DNA from 2 places in the Variovorax sp. LjRoot130 genome. Region 2 is predicted to be linked to the other one. Evidence: predicted binding sites of a transcription regulator. Region 2 holds the regulator's gene; the other holds the start of a gene.
What was found. Region 2 encodes LexA, which represses DNA repair genes until DNA is damaged. Its sites were predicted from a motif close to ACTGTATNNNNATACAGT; they were not measured.
Positions count from the first base shown of each region.

Region 1: the regulator LexA is predicted to act here: its motif matches at 4,902-4,919, upstream of ACSQ86_RS27435 (ATP-dependent helicase).

Region 1 is NZ_CAXURM020000001.1:5,531,156-5,538,825, forward strand. Features, by position in the region: gene ACSQ86_RS27410 (outer membrane protein assembly factor BamE) at 1-35, opposite strand, end outside; gene fur (ferric iron uptake transcriptional regulator) at 131-550, shown strand; gene hprK (HPr(Ser) kinase/phosphatase) at 652-1,611, opposite strand; gene ACSQ86_RS27425 (PTS sugar transporter subunit IIA) at 1,640-2,107, opposite strand; gene hpf (ribosome hibernation-promoting factor, HPF/YfiA family) at 2,201-2,530, opposite strand; gene ACSQ86_RS27435 (ATP-dependent helicase) at 2,778-4,889, opposite strand; gene corA (magnesium/cobalt transporter CorA) at 5,099-6,085, shown strand; gene ACSQ86_RS27445 (5'-methylthioadenosine/adenosylhomocysteine nucleosidase) at 6,170-6,946, opposite strand; gene ACSQ86_RS27450 (long-chain-fatty-acid--CoA ligase) at 6,958-7,670, opposite strand, start outside.
Region 2 is NZ_CAXURM020000001.1:2,538,396-2,546,065, reverse strand. Features, by position in the region: gene adk (adenylate kinase) at 1-367, shown strand, start outside; gene ACSQ86_RS12735 (DUF6152 family protein) at 368-841, opposite strand; gene ACSQ86_RS12730 (hypothetical protein) at 863-1,279, opposite strand; gene ACSQ86_RS12725 (asparaginase) at 1,284-2,279, opposite strand; gene lexA (transcriptional repressor LexA) at 2,354-3,028, shown strand; gene ACSQ86_RS12715 (hypothetical protein) at 3,145-3,453, shown strand; gene ACSQ86_RS12710 (D-2-hydroxyacid dehydrogenase family protein) at 3,573-4,580, shown strand; gene ACSQ86_RS12705 (MFS transporter) at 4,577-5,749, shown strand; gene ACSQ86_RS12700 (type IV pilus assembly protein FimV) at 5,739-7,049, opposite strand; gene ACSQ86_RS12695 (hypothetical protein) at 7,151-7,670, opposite strand, start outside.

The DNA.
Region 1 (7,670 bases), 3.0 Mb from region 2:
AGCAGCCAGAGGCGGCGTTGTGGAATGTCAGGCATGGGCAAAAGGGCAAAGAGGGGTAGCGATATGATCGGGCCATTGTAGCGGCTGCCCCTCGGCGTGCCCCTCTCGCACAGCCGGCGCAGGAACCATCATGGGCAACATCGACGAACTGAAGAACACCGGCCTCAAGGCCACCCTGCCGCGTCTCAAGATTCTCGAAATCTTCCAGAACGGCGGCCAGCGCCACATGACGGCGGAAGACGTGTTCCGGGTGCTGCTCAACGAGCACTCCGACATCGGCCTGGCCACGGTCTACCGCGTGCTGACGCAGTTCGAGCAGGCCGGCATTCTCGAGCGCAGCCATTTCGAGAGCGGCAAGGCGGTCTACGAACTCAACGAAGGCAAGCACCACGACCACCTGGTGTGCACCTCCTGCGGCAAGGTCGAGGAGTTCTACGACCCCGAGATCGAGCGCCGCCAGCAGATGATCGCGACCGACAAGAAGTGGATTCTGCAGGACCACGCGATGTCGCTCTACGGCCTGTGCGGCGACTGCGCCAGCAAGCGCTGAACTGAAAGACGGCGGCCGCCGCCGGGCCGCCCCAAGGCGGGCCGCGCCTCCCCCTCGGGGGGTGGAGTTACACGCAGCGAAGCGAAGTGAAAAGCCGGGGGCTAATCGTCCTCGCGCGCGCCTTCCATGGCCTTGTGGTGGCGGGCGACGAAATCGGCGTAGGTATCGATGCCGCGCAGCTGCAGGATCGAGTTGCGCACCGCCGCTTCCACCAACACGGCGATGTTGCGGCCGGCCACCACCTGGATGATCACCTTGCGCACCGGAATGCCCAGCACGTCCTGGGTCAGCGGCGCCGAGGGCATGCGTTCGTAGTCGCGCTCGAAGCTGTCGCGCCGTACCAGGTGCACGATCAGCTTGAGGCGCATCTTCCGGCGCACCGCCGTCTCGCCGAAGATCGCGCGGATGTCCAGCAGGCCGATGCCGCGCACCTCGAGCAGGTTCTGCAGCAGCTCGGGGCAGCGCCCTTCCAGCGTGGTCTGGTTGATGCGGTAGAGGTCGACCGCGTCGTCGGCCACCAGGCCGTTGCCGCGCGAGATCAGCTCCAGGCCGAGCTCGCTCTTTCCGAGTCCCGACTCGCCGGTGATCATCACCCCTAGGCCCAGGATGTCCATGAACACGCCGTGCATCGAGGTGCGCTCGGCGAAGTGCTTGGAGAGGTAGGCGCGCAGCAGGTCGATCACGAAGGCCGAGGATTCCCGCGTGGCGAACAGGGGCAGTTGCGCCCGCTCGCAGATCGACAGGAGTTCGTCGGGCGCCGGCTGGCCGTCGGCCAGCACCAGCATGGGCGGCTCCAGCGTGACGATGCGGGCGATCCGCCGCACGCAATCGTCGGGCGTGCCGCGCGTCAGGTAGGCGACTTCGCGCGCACCGAGAATCTGCACGCGGTAAGGATGGATGTAGTTGAGGTAGCCCACCAGGTCGGCGGCCGACTGGGCGCGGCTGATGACGCCGGGATCGAACTGGCGCTCCGAGGCGCCCAGCCCCGCCAGCCACTCCCACCGGAGCGAGCCGCGGAACTCCTCGAACATCGCGTCGGCACTGATGACGGTCGGCTTCATGCGCCAGACTGTCTCATGCGGGTGCGCTTCAGGCCACCTGGGCGGACTGCCATCCTGCGATCAGGGCGTGGAGCGCGGCGGCGTCGGAGCTCGACTTGATCTGCTCGCGCAGGCCGGCATCGCTGAGCAGCTCCGCGATCTCCGAAAGTATTTCAAGGTGTTTCTGGGTGGCCGCTTCGGGCACCAACAGGAAGATCAGCAGCACCACCGGCTGCTCGTCCGGCGCGTCGAAACCGATCGGATTCGCGAGCTGGAACACCGCGGCCATCGGCGACTTGAGGCCCTTGATGCGCCCGTGAGGGATGGCCACGCCGTGGCCGAGGCCGGTGGAACCCAGGCGCTCGCGGGCGAACAGGCTGTCGGTGATGAGGGCACGGCCCAGGCCGTGCAGGTTTTCAAACAGCAAGCCCGCTTCTTCAAAAGCACGCTTCTTGCTGGTGGCGTCAACGCTCACGAGGACTTGAGCGGGCGGCAGGATGGACGCGAGTCGGTTCATGTTGGGGCGGGGCGGGGGCGATTATGCACCTGCTCCGCAAAAAGCAAAGGGCCGCCCTGAGGCGGCCCGCAAGAGTATTTGCCCGGAGAGGTACTACATCACGCGCTTCGGCGCCTCGTGATGGTGGTCCTGCAGGCGGTCTTTGTGACGGACCACCTGCCGATCGAGCTTGTCCACCAGCTCGTCGACCGCGGCGTAGAGATCAGCGTGGCTCGATTCCGCGAACATGTCATTGCCCTTGACGTGAATATTGCATTCGGCGCGTTGCCGACGTTCCTTTTCCTTTTGCTTTTCCACCGTGAGGATCACCTTCACATCGACCACCTGGTCGAAATGGCGGGTGATTCGGTCCAGCTTGCTCGTAACGTAGCTGCGCAAGGCGGGGGTGACGTCGAGGTGATGACCGCTGATCGTCAAATTCATGAATGACCTCCTGGATTGACGGTTGGGGAAAAAGACCCCGCTTCAGGGTGAAGCGTGGCCGGCGAAATGGGGAAAGGTGGGGGAAGGAGAGAAGAAGGAAGGGGGAGGGAGAGGAACGGGGGAAGGTCGGTTCACTATGCCCATGCTGTCATCGAATTGCAATCCCTTCCATGGCAAACCCCGGCATCGCCCGCCCACGCTCACGGTGCGCTATCGATTTGATAGTGCTAAAGACCTCGCGCGGCGCTCAGCGCCACGCGGCGCGCATGCGGCTCAGCAGATCGATCGTGGCCGCCGGCGGCGGTACATGGGGTGCGCGTTCGGGCGGCGGCGGCCAGGTCTGCTGTTCAAAGCGCTCGGAATCGGCGGCCGAAATGAAGCGCGTGCGGCCGGCGTACAGATGCCGGTCGCCGCGCGCAGCCTGCTGCGTGACGTAGAAGCGCTGAGGCACCAGCAGGTGCAGGTGGTCGCGCGCGCGGGTCATCGCCACGTAGAGCAGGCGCCGCTCCTCCTCCAGTTCCTGCGCGCCCTGCGCCACGTCGGCCGGGATGCAGCCGTCGACCACGTTGAGCACGTGCACCGAGCGCCACTCCTGCCCCTTGGCGGAGTGGATGGTCGAGAGGATCAGGTAGTCCTCGTCGAGCAGCGGCGGACCCGGGCGGTCGCTCGTCGCTTCGGGCGGATCGAGCGTGAGTTCGGTCAGGAAGCGCTCCCGCGAGACATAGCCCGAGGCCAGGCGCGCGAGCTGCTCGACGTCGCCGCGCCTGAGGCCGGCATCGTCGTGAAGCCGCTCGAGGTGGGGCAGATACCACTGCAACGCGAGCTCCATGTCGGCCGGCCAGGCGAGCGTGGGCGCGCGCAATTCGGCATAGATGGCCGCGAAGCGCGCCCACTCCTCCTTCGCGGCGGCAGGCGGCACGAAGGCCTGCACGACGGCACCGGGGTCTGAAGCCTCGGCCATCGCGTCGAGCAGCCGCGTGGAGCTGACCGGCCCGATGCCCGGAATCAGCTGCGTGACGCGAAAGCCCGCCATGCGCCCGCGCGGATTCTGGGCAAAGCGCAGCACCGCCAGCAGGTCCTTCACATGCGCGGCTTCGAGAAACTTGAGGCCGCCGTACTTGACGAAGGGGATGTTGCGCCGCGCCAGCTCGAGCTCGAGCGCGGCGCTGTGGCTCGAGCTGCGGAACAGCACGGCCTGCGATTTCAGCGCCAGACCGCCTTCGCGGTGCGCGAGCACGCGCTCGGCCACGAAGCGGGCCTGTTGCGCTTCATCGGGCACCAGCACCAGCTGCGGCCGTCCGGCCGAGGGCTTGTCGGTCCAGAGGGTCTTGGTGTGGCGCTCCGAAGCGGCGGCGATCACCGCATTGGAGACATCGAGGATGGGCTGGGTCGAGCGATAGTTGCGCTCCAGCGTGACCACCCGCGCGGGCTGCGTGAACTGCTGCGGAAAGTCGAGGATGTTGCGCACCGTCGCGCCGCGGAACGAGTAGATCGACTGCGCGTCGTCGCCGACCACGGTGAGGCCGCGGCCGTCGGGCTTGAGCGCGCGCAGGATGGCGGCCTGCAGCAGATTGGTGTCCTGGTACTCGTCGACCAGCACGTGGTCGAAGCGCGCGCCGATCTGCGCCGCCAGCGCGGGCTCCGCCACCATCTCGGCCCAGTACAGCAGCAGGTCGTCGTAGTCGAGCACCTGCTGCGCCTGCTTGGCTTCGACGTAAGCGCCGAAGAGGCGCTTGAGCTCGGCCTCCCATTCGGCGCACCACGGAAACGCATGCGCGAGCACCTCGGCCAGCGGCGCGTAGCTGTTGACGGCGCGCGAGTAGATCGAGAGGCAGGTTCCCTTGCGCGGAAAGCGCCGCTCCATGGACGCGAGGCCGATGTCGTTGCGCACCAGGCCCATCAGGTCTTCGGCATCGCCGCGGTCGTGAATGGTGAAGTTCTCGTGCAGGCCGATCTGCGCCGCGTGTTCGCGCAACAGGCGCGCGCCGATGCCATGGAAGGTGCCGGCCCAGGGCAAGGCCGGCGGCGCATCGGATTTCAGGCCGAGCACGCGCGCCAGCACCTGCCCGGCACGGCGCTCCATCTCCTGCGCCGCGCGGCGCGAAAAGGTCAGCAAGAGGATGCGCTGCGGATCGGCGCCGCGCGCGATCAGATGGGCCACGCGATGCGCGAGCGTGCTGGTCTTGCCCGAGCCCGCGCCGGCAATCACGAGCAGCGGCCGCTGGTCTTCCGGAGCCTCGCCGAGGGCCGTGCCGACACCGTGCTCCACCGCCGCACGCTGCTCGTCGTTGAGCTTGGAGAGCGCGGCCGCGAGGCGCTCGGCCTGGCTCGTGGGTGCGGGTGTCGCGAGGCTTTGCATCGCCGCGACTTTACTGGATGTCCATCCAGATGCCGACAGAAAAGCGCCGGGGCCGATGACATAATCGCGCCTCGCTGCAACCGGAGACTTTGCATGGAAACCGTTCCGCCTCGGCAGCTTTCAACTCCCCTGTGATGCGTTGTTGGCCAGGGACTTGAAAGCGCCCCGAACCCTCGCCAACCGCCACAAAAATTCACCGGGAGTGAGCCATGCTCAATATCTTCACGCTCGCCAACGGCCGCCTTGTCCAGGAAGAAATCGAGGCCCTCGAAGAGCTCTCTCAGTTCCAGCCGATCTGGGTCGATCTCGAATCGCCCACACTCGAAGAAAAGCGCTGGATCAAGCAGTACTACGGCCTGTCCATCCCCGAGGATGCGATGGACGAGGACATCGAGGAGTCGGCGCGCTTCTACGAAGAAGACAACGGCGAGCTGCACGTGCGCAGCGACTTCCTGATCGATGACGCCGAGAACCCGCGCTCCGTGCGCGTCGCCTTCATCCTCAACCAGCACAACACCGAACTGCGCAGCCGCGGCGTGCTGTTCTCGATTCACGATGAAGACGTGCCGGTGTTCCGCCTGCTGCGCATGCGCGCGCGCCGCGCACCCGGCCTGATCGAGGATGCCAAGGAAGTGCTCTTGAAGCTCTTCGATGCCGACGCCGAGTACTCGGCCGACTCGCTCGAGAACATCTACGACGAGCTGGAAGTCGCGGGCAAGAAAGTGCTGGAAGGCAACGTCAGCGACGAACTGGCCGGCGAGGTGCTGGCCGCGATCGCGCGGCAGGAAGACCTGAACGGCCGCATCCGCCGCAACGTGATGGACACGCGCCGCGCGGTGAGCTTCATGATGCGCAGCCGCATGCTGAACGCCGAGCAGTTCGAGGAGGCGCGCCAGATCCTGCGCGACATCGAGTCGCTCGACAACCACACCGCCTTCCTGTTCGACAAGATCAACTTCCTGATGGATGCGACCGTCGGTTTCATCAACATCAACCAGAACAAGACCATCAAGATCTTCTCGGTGGCGAGCGTCGCGCTGCTGCCGCCGACCTTGATCGCGAGCGTGTACGGCATGAACTTCAAGCTCATGCCGGAGCTGGAATGGGGCTACGGCTACGCGTACGCGATCGTGCTGATGGTCGCCAGCGCCCTGGTGCCGATGTGGTACTTCCGCCGCCGCGGCTGGCTCAAGTAGCAGTCGCCCAACCCCGTTCGCCCTGAGCTTGGCCTGTCCTGAGCCTGCCGAAGGGTCGAAGGGCTGCTCCCGGCTTCGACAAGCTCAGCCCGAACGGGCGGGGGAAGACAGGCCGGCGAGCCAGGCGTCGATCACCGCGAGGCTGTAGCGGCTCGCGACGGCGGCGACGAAGCGCAGGAAGTCGGCATGCGCCGCGTCGTCGGCGCGGTCCGAGATCGTGCGCACCGCGGCGAATGGCACGCGGTAATCGTGGCACACCTGCGCCACCGCGGCGCCTTCCATTTCGACCGCCAGCGCGTCGGGCAACTCGCGCCGGAGCGCATCGCTTTCGGCGGCGGTCGAGACGAAGCGGTCGCCGCTCACCAGCAGGCCGCGATGCAGCCGGGGCGCCTGCAGGCCGAAGTCGTCGACCACCGTCTGCCCGAGCAGCGCGACCGGATCGCGCAGCAGGCCGGCGGCCACGGCGGCCAGCGCATCGCTGATCGCGGTGTCGGCCGCGAAGCGCGCATGCCCGGTCAACGGCACCTCGTATTTGGGAAAGATCGGCGAGGCGTCCAGATCGTGCTGCAGCAGCTTGGTCGCCACCACCACGTCGCCCACCCGCACGCCGGGCCCGAGCCCACCTGCAACGCCGGTGAAGACGATGGCGCGCACGCCGAAACGCTCGAGCAGCACAGTGGCCGTGGTGGCCGCCGCGACCTTGCCGATGCGCGACAGCACCGCCACGACGGCTTGCCCATGCAGATGGCCGACCCAGAAATCCCGCCCGGCGACGCGCACGCGCTGCTCGTCGGGCATCGCGGCGAGCAGCGCGCCCAGCTCCTCCTGCATGGCGGCAACGATCGCGACCGGCCCCGCCATGGAAGTGCCCGCTACTTCTTGTCGCGCAGCTCGCGCCGCAGGATCTTGCCGACCGGCGTCTTCGGCAGCTCGGTGCGGAACTCCACCACCCTGGGCTGCTTGTAGCCGGTGAGATTGGCGCGGCAGAAGTCTCGCACCTGGGCCTCGGTGAGATCCGGGTTCTTCTTGACGATCACGAGCTTGACGGCCTCGCCGGTCTTCTCGTCGCCGATGCCCACGGCCGCGCATTCGAGCACACCCGGAATCTGCGCGACCACTTCTTCGACCTCGTTCGGATACACGTTGAAGCCCGAGACCAGGATCATGTCCTTCTTGCGGTCGACGATCTTGAAGAAGCCGCGCTCGTCGACCACGCCGATGTCGCCGGACTTGAAGTAGCCGTCGGCCGTCATGACCTTGGCCGTCTCGTCGGGACGCTGCCAGTAGCCGGCCATCACCTGCGGGCCCTTGATGGCGATCTCGCCCGGCTGGCCCATCGGCACCTCATGGCCGTCGTCGTCGAGCAGCTTCAGGTAGGTGCTGGGCAGCGGCACGCCGATGGTGCCGGTGTAGGCAGTGCTGGTGGTCGGGTTGCAAGTGGCCGACGGCGAGGTCTCGGAGAGGCCGTAGCCTTCGCAGATCGGGCAGCCGGTCTTCTCGAGCCAGAGCTTGGCCACCGCGCCCTGCACCGCCATGCCGCCGCCAACCGAGACCTTGAGGTTCTTCCAATCGACGGTGCCGAAGT
Region 2 (7,670 bases):
CTCGGCGGGCGTCAAGATCGACTACGTGCTCGAGATCGACGTGCCTTTTGCCGACATCATCGAACGCATGAGCGGGCGCCGCTCGCATCCGGCGTCGGGGCGCATCTACCACATCAAGTTCAACCCGCCGAAGACCGAAGGCAAGGACGACCTCACGGGCGAAGACCTGATCCAGCGCGAGGACGACAAGGAAGAAACCGTGCGCAAGCGGCTCGAGGTCTACAGCCAGCAGACCCGGCCGTTGGTCGACTACTACTCGGCCTGGGCCAAGGCGGACCCGGCCGCAGCGCCGAAGTACCGCGCCATCAGCGGCGTCGGCACGGTCGACGAGATCACTCAGCGCGCGCTGGGCGCCCTCGGCAGCTGATCAGGCCGGGCTGGAGCGCAGCCCGTAGACCTTGCCGTCGGCGAACAGGTATTCGACGCGCATCACCGGCTCGCCCTTTTCTTCCTTGAAGGTGAAGCCCACTGCCGAGATGGTCGCGCCGGACTTGATCTCCGAAACCTTCCAGGCCTCCATTCGCGTCAGCGGCGCGAGTTCGAGCGTCCACTGGCGATCGGCGCGGCGCGGCGCGGTCGCCTTGGCAAGAAGTCCGGGGCCATCGACCGGCGCGCTCTGCGCGGGCGGCTGTCGCGTTGCGAGGTCTGCCGGCACCTTGAGACCCGGCGGAACCTCGATCACCAGCTCGGCATGCGGGTTCTGCCAACGCGCGCGCACGACCTTTCCTTCCAGGTAGAGCGGACGCTCCTGGTCGAAGCTGCTCCAGCCGTGGTGCGCCCAGGCGAACGGCGCCGCGACGGGAAGGGATGCGGCGGCGATGACGATGCTGCGACGTTTCATCGGAAAAACTCCTTCTTCTCTTCAGTACGCGATCCAGCGGCCGCAGAACACGACGGCCAGCCAGATCGCAGTGGCCAACAACATCTGTACCCGCGCCAGCGCGTCGAGTTTGCGCAAGGACCTTCGCGCGTGGAACCAGCCCGCGTTGCATCCGGCGGCCAGCAACAATCCCATCTTGATCACGAAGGCCCGGTTGGCGAGCAGTTCGGCCGGCTGGGTCGCGAACATCAGCGAGCCGCTGGCCGCCGCCAGCGTGAAGCCGCAGAGCGCGATCGACAGCGACAGCCTGGCCATCGCCTGCACCGGCAAGGCAGCCGCACGTCCGAACACCCGCAGCTCGAGCGCCACGAGATTGCCGAGCAGGAGTGCGATACCGATGATGTGCACCGCCTCCAGCGCCGGATAGGCCCACGAGTGCGATTGCAGAGCGCTGAACATGGCCTCAATCGGCGGCCGGCTGATCTGCCATCAGCTCCAGCACCAGCGCGATGCGCGCCTTGACGGGAGTCAGTGCGCCCGCGTCACGCAAGAGTGCATTCGGCGCCGGCAGGATGCGGCCCTGCGTGCATCGCGTGGCGCGCACGACCGCGATGCCGGCAGCCTGCGCCCGCAGCGCGGCTTCTTCCAGCGCACGGTGCAAGGTGCCGTTGCCGGTGGCCGCGAGCACCAGGCCCTCTACCGGCTCGGCGGCGCCGGACTGGCGCTCGCGAATCAGTGTGTCGATCAGGCTGCCGCGCGCCTCCGCATGACTCATCACGATTTCCACATGGGGCCAGCGGGCGGCATTCGTCATCTGTTCGAAGAGCTCGCGCGCATCTTGTTGCGACGATACCGGCCAGCTTCGGAGGCCGCGCACCGCGCCCTCCTCCACATAGGCCACCGGTCCCGCATCGCCGGAGTCGAAGGCGTCGAGCCGGTAGGTGTGGACCTTCTGGACATCGAAGGCGCTGTGCACCGTGCCCGCGCAGACGGCCACCACGCCCAGCGCGCCGGGGCTGGACGCGACCGCGATCGCATCGCGCACGTTCTGCGGGCCGTCTGGCGACAGCGCGGTCGCGGGCCGCATCGCGCAGGTCAGAACCACCGGCTTCGACGGAGCCAGCACCGACTGCAGGAAGAAGGCTGTTTCCTCCAGCGTGTCGGTGCCATGGGTGATCACGAGGCCCGCTACGTCGGGCTCGGCGAGCCAATGGGCGCAGCGCTCGGCCAGCGTACGCCAGATCGCAAAGCTCATGTCCTTGCTGTCAATCTGCGCCACTTGCTCGGCCGCGAGTGCGATGCCTTCGGGCGCCTCGATGCCGCCCAGCAGTTCCGTCACGCCTACTTGCCCGGCCGTGTAGCCGATGTTGTCGCCGGCCGCCGTAGCGCGGCCGGCGATGGTGCCGCCGGTGCCCAGAACGATCACGCGGCGCTTGCCTTCTCGAAGGGTATCGACCATGTCTTGCCAAACTTCCGGAAACTGGTTAAAAATACAGGTACTGGATATTCAGCCAGTGCCGCAAGGAGTCATCAATGCAGTTCGCCGTCAAGCTTACCGCCCGCCAGCAGCAGATTCTGGACTTGATCCAGAGCGCCATCGCGCGCACCGGCGCCCCGCCCACGCGTGCCGAGATCGCCGCCGAACTGGGCTTCAAGTCGGCCAATGCGGCCGAAGAACATTTGCAGGCCCTGGCACGCAAAGGCGTGATCGAACTCGTGAGCGGCACCTCGCGCGGCATCCGCCTCAAGGGCGACGCACTGCGCTCGCTGAACGAATCGCGCAACAACCAATTCTCCCTGTCGCTGCCCGGCATGGCCCAGCTCGCGCTGCCGCTGATCGGCCGTGTGGCTGCAGGCTCGCCCATCCTCGCGCAGGAGCACGTCGACCAGACCTACTACGTCGAGAACACCCTGTTCCAGCGCCAGCCCGACTATCTGCTCAAGGTGCGTGGCATGTCCATGCGCGACGCCGGCATCATGGATGGCGACCTGCTGGCGGTGCAAGCCACCAAGGAAGCCCGCAACGGCCAGATCGTGGTGGCCCGGCTGGGCGACGAAGTCACGGTCAAGCGCCTCAAGCGCAACAAGCAGGTCATCGAGCTGCATGCCGAAAACCCCGACTACCCCACCATCGTCGTTCAGCCCGGCGAGCCTTTCGAGATCGAAGGCTTGGCCGTAGGCCTGATCCGCAACACGATGCTCATGTAGGGGGTCCAAACCCCGGCCGCGACAGGTGGCGGGCGTATGGCCGAGGGCCATCACCCTGTAGCAGCCGATGAAAGCAATCCTGCCTGTGTTCAACCTCTGACTTTTCTGGAGTTCACATGGGAATCGCTCTTCTCAGCCTTGCTGATCTGTTCATGCCGCTGCAATCGCTGGCCGATCGCTGGATGCCTTCGCGCCGCAGGCGTTCGTCCGGCCTTCGCTATGTCGGCATTCGGCCCAGCTGTGCCTCTGCACCCGCGCCGACGCGTCCCCTGCGCGTGGTGCGCACGGTCGATGCGCAGCGCCCCGGCCAGAACGCGGGCCGCGTCGTGATCTCGGGCCGCATGGCGGACGTCTGCGCCGAACTCGATCGGCTGGCCGCCCTGGAAGCGGCGGACACCGTGCCGCGCGCCAGCCGCCTGCATTGAGCGAGGCGATGCCGATCGGCAATTGAAGCCGTACCGAGCCTGGGTTATCCCCGGGCAGCGTGCGCCTGTGGAACGCAGGGCACGGAGTACGCGGATGGTGCGAGGCACAATGGCATGCCATGAACATTGTGATCCTCGACGACTACCAGGACGCGGTGCGCAAGCTGCGCTGCGCTTCCAAGCTCGACGCGTACGCGGCCAAGGTCTACACCAACACGGTCAAAGGCATCGGGCAGCTCTCGGTGCGGCTCAAGGATGCCGACGTGATCGTGCTGATCCGTGAACGCACACAGATCTCTCGCCAGCTGATCGAGAAGCTCCCCAAGCTCAAGCTCATCTCGCAGACCGGCCGGGTCGGCAGCCACATCGACGTGCATGCGTGCACCGAGCAAGGCATCGCGGTGGCCGAAGGCACGGGCTCGCCGCTGGCGCCGGCCGAACTCACCTGGGCGCTGATCATGACGGCGATGCGCCGCTTGCCGCAGTACATCAGCAACCTCAAGCATGGCGCCTGGCAGCAGTCGGGCCTCAAGTCGGCTTCGATGCCTCCCAATTTCGGGCTCGGCTCGGTGCTCAAGGGCAAGACGCTTTGCATCTGGGGCTATGGGCGCATCGGCCAGCTGGTCGCACGCTATGGGCAGGCCTTCGGCATGCAGGTGGTGATCTGGGGCCGCGAGGAGAGCTGCGCCAGGGCACGGTCCGACGGCTTTCAGGTGGCACCGAACCGGGACATCTTTTTCAGCGTGGCCGACGTGCTGTCGATCCATCTGCGGCTGGCGGAGGAAACACGGGGCCTGGTCACCCTCGAGGATCTGTCGCGCATGAAGCCCACCGCACTGTTCGTCAACACCTCGCGCGCCGAGCTGGTCGAACAGGACGCGCTGCTCGCAGCCCTCAACCGCGGCCGGCCCGGGCTGGCGGCCGTCGACGTGTTCGAGAGCGAGCCGCCGCTGCAAGGCCATGCGCTGCTGCGCCTGGAGAACTGCATCTGCACCCCGCACATCGGCTACGTCGAGCAGGACAGCTACGAGATGTACTTCGGCCAGGCCTTCGACAACGTCGTCAGCTTCATCAAGGGCAACCCCACCAACATCGTGAATCCGGGCGCACTGCAGGTCCGCCGTTGAAACAGCCTGCGCTGCCGGCAGCTTTGTGGGCCCTGCTGGCGGGCAACTTCGTGATCGGGACGGGCGTGATGGTGGTGCCCGGCACGCTCAACGAACTCAGCACCTCGCTGCAAGTCAGCGCGGCTACCGCCGGCCAGTTGATCACCGCGGCGGCCGTCGTGATGTGCCTCGGCGCTCCCTTGCTGGCGGCCGTGGTCGCGGGCTGGGACCGCCGGGTGCTGCTCGCCTGCACCATGCTGTGGTATGCGGCAGGGCATCTTCTCGCGACGCTGATGCCGAACTTCGGCGGGCTGCTGGTGGTGCGCATGCTGACGGTCGTCGCGCCCGCGATCTTCACGCCGCAGGCGGCCGCCTGCGTGGGTCTGCTGGTGCCGCCCGAGCAGCGGGGCCGCGCCGTCACCTTCGTTTTTCTGGGATGGTCCATGGCCTCGGTGCTGGGCCTTCCGCTCGGCACGCTGATCGGCGGTCATTTCGGCTGGCGCACCGCGTTCGCGACGATCGCGCTCCTGTCGATCCTCAGCGCAGCCTGGATCTGGCGCAAGCTCCCATCGGGCATCCGGCCGGCCGCGCTGTCGCGCGCGGCCTGGGCCCAGGTGCTCAAGAGTCCGCTGCTGATGGGCGTCGTCTCCGTCACCGCGCTGCAAGGCGCGGGCCAGTTCGTTCTGTTCAGCTATTTCGCACCCGTCCTCAAGCAAGTGCTGGGCGCGGACGCCACGGCACTGGGCCTGATGTGGGGCTGGTTCGGCGTCTGCGGCCTGCTCGGCAACATGCTCGTGAGCCGGTACATCGACCGCATGGGCGCCTCGCAGATGGTGCTGCTCACGACCTCGCTGATCGCGCTGAGCCTTCTTCTGTGGCCTCTGGGCGTGACGCTCGCGGGGCTGGCGCTGATCATCGTGCCCTGGGGCTTCGGCTGCTTCGCCACCAACTCGGCTCAGCAGGCACGCCTGGTCTCGATGGCGCCCGCGCTCGCGCCGGGCTCGGTGGCGCTCAACAGTTCCGGCATCTACGTGGGGCAAGCGGTGGGTGCCGCAGCCGGAGGCTGGCTGCTGGCCCATGACGCGATCGCCTGGATGAGCTGGGCGGGCCTGGCGATGGTGCTCTGCGCGCTGGCGCTCAGCCTGGCCGTCGACCGGGCGCAACGCCGCGCCCCGGCGTTCAGCGCTTGACCGGCTTGGGAGCTATCTCCGCCTCGGTGGCCGGATCGAAGAGCTCGAAATCGATCACGTGGGGATCGCTGGACGGTGCGGGCGGCGGCTTCGGCGTTTCGATCGGCGCTCGCATGGTTTCGAAGGCCGTCTTGTCGAATTCGGCGAGGTCCAGGTCGATGTCGGGCTTGGCGCGCGGCACCGGTGCGGCGCCTGCGGGAGGCGCCGGAAGCGGCGCATCCGGCACCAGCACGGTCTCATGGTGCAGGTGGTCGTCGATGGCGCCGTAGATCGAGGGGGGCAGCGTCGGGGCGTACTCGACGGCCTCGGGCGCGCTCTCGCGATCGAGCGGCGCAGGCGTCGTGGCCAGCTGGTCGTGGCCGAAGGTATCGACGAAGGAGTGCGGCGTGACGGGCGCAGGCGGTGCGCTGTTCGGATCGATCACTTCCTTGGCCACGGAATAGAGCAGCAGCAGCTCCTGGTAGGCCGCCAGGTCGAAGGCCTCGTCCTCGTGCGCGCCGGGCTTGCGGAATATCAGCTCCTCGATCAGCGCCAGGGTGCCCGGCGCAGGCCACTGCGATTCGATGCGCGCGAGGGTGCTGCGATAGTGTTCGAGACCCTTGCCCGTCTCGTTGAAATTCTCGAACGCCGGGACGTCGGCGTTGAAGGCCCGTTCGAATTCCTCCGCCAGGCGCGCATAGTCCTCCTTGCGCCCCAGCGAATGAAAAATCCGCAGCAGGTCCAGGTAGGCCAACGCGCTGGTGCCGGGATTGGTGGCGATGTGTTCGCGCAGCACCGCGATTGCCTGGTCGTGCTGGCCGAGCGAAAGGAAGAAGTCCGACTGCTGCTGCACGTCGAACAGCTCTTCGGTGTTGACCGGCCGCACCGGCGCGCCATCGGGCGTGCGTGCCGGCTGGGGTTCGGAATCGCCGAAGCCGCTGTCGTCGTCGGGCTCCAGGGCTGCAAAGGTCGCCGCGCCGAAGCTGGTGGCGTTCGCGCTGCGCCGCGGCGGCGGTACGGAGTCGACGTCCGGCTCCTCGTCGAGCAGTGCGCGCAAGGAACTCGGCCGCGTGGGACCGCCCTCGCCCTTCGACGGCGTCTCGCCCCACCAGGCCGGCGCTGCGGCTCGGCGCGCCATGCGCCACAGCAGCACGATCGCCACCAGCGCGATCAGCAACAGGGCGATCAGCGCGTAGACCAGTGGATTGCGGTAGCGGCTGTCGTGCGCCTGCGCGAGCTCGCTGCGCATCTCGAGCAAGGTGCGCTGGTTCTGCGCCGTCTGCTCGCGCAGCGCGGCCAGCGTGGCTTCCAGCGCTTGCATGCGTTGGGCCTCGCGCTGCGCCGCTTCGGGGTCGATGTTGAGCGCGCGCCACTCGGCGGCGGCCGCGGCGCGGCGCGCGAGGTCTTCGCTGGCCGGCAGCGTCAGTTGCGGGCTTGTCTTGAGGCCGGGCTGCGCGACGGGAACCGGTTCCAGCGTTTCGAGTTGGAGCCGGGATCCACCGGCGACGGCCCCGCGCCTCGGCTCAGTGGCTGCGACCGTCGGGACGGTGCGCGGCGCGGCCGCACGCGGTGTGGCGGGCGGTTGCGCCGCGGCGGCCCGGCGCGGCGCGGGCGCAGAGGCAGCGCTGGGACGCGGCGACGACCCGTCGGCGTCGCGCGCGTGCGCGCGGCGGGCGCTCGCTGGGTGCTGCGCCGCGCCGGCGCTGCGGTCGGGCCTTCGAGGCCGGACGATGCGCCCCCTGCCGCAGCACGCGATGGCGCGCGCGCGGGCGCTCGCGCCGGGGTCTCGGACGATGCCCTTGCACCCGAAGGCGGCGCAAGGACGGGCAGCGCGGGTTCGGACGGAACGTCGGCCAGCAGCACATAGCTGCGCGTCGACTTCGTATCGCAGCCGGCACGCACGTTCACATTGACCACGGGTTCGTCCACGGCGACGGTGGAA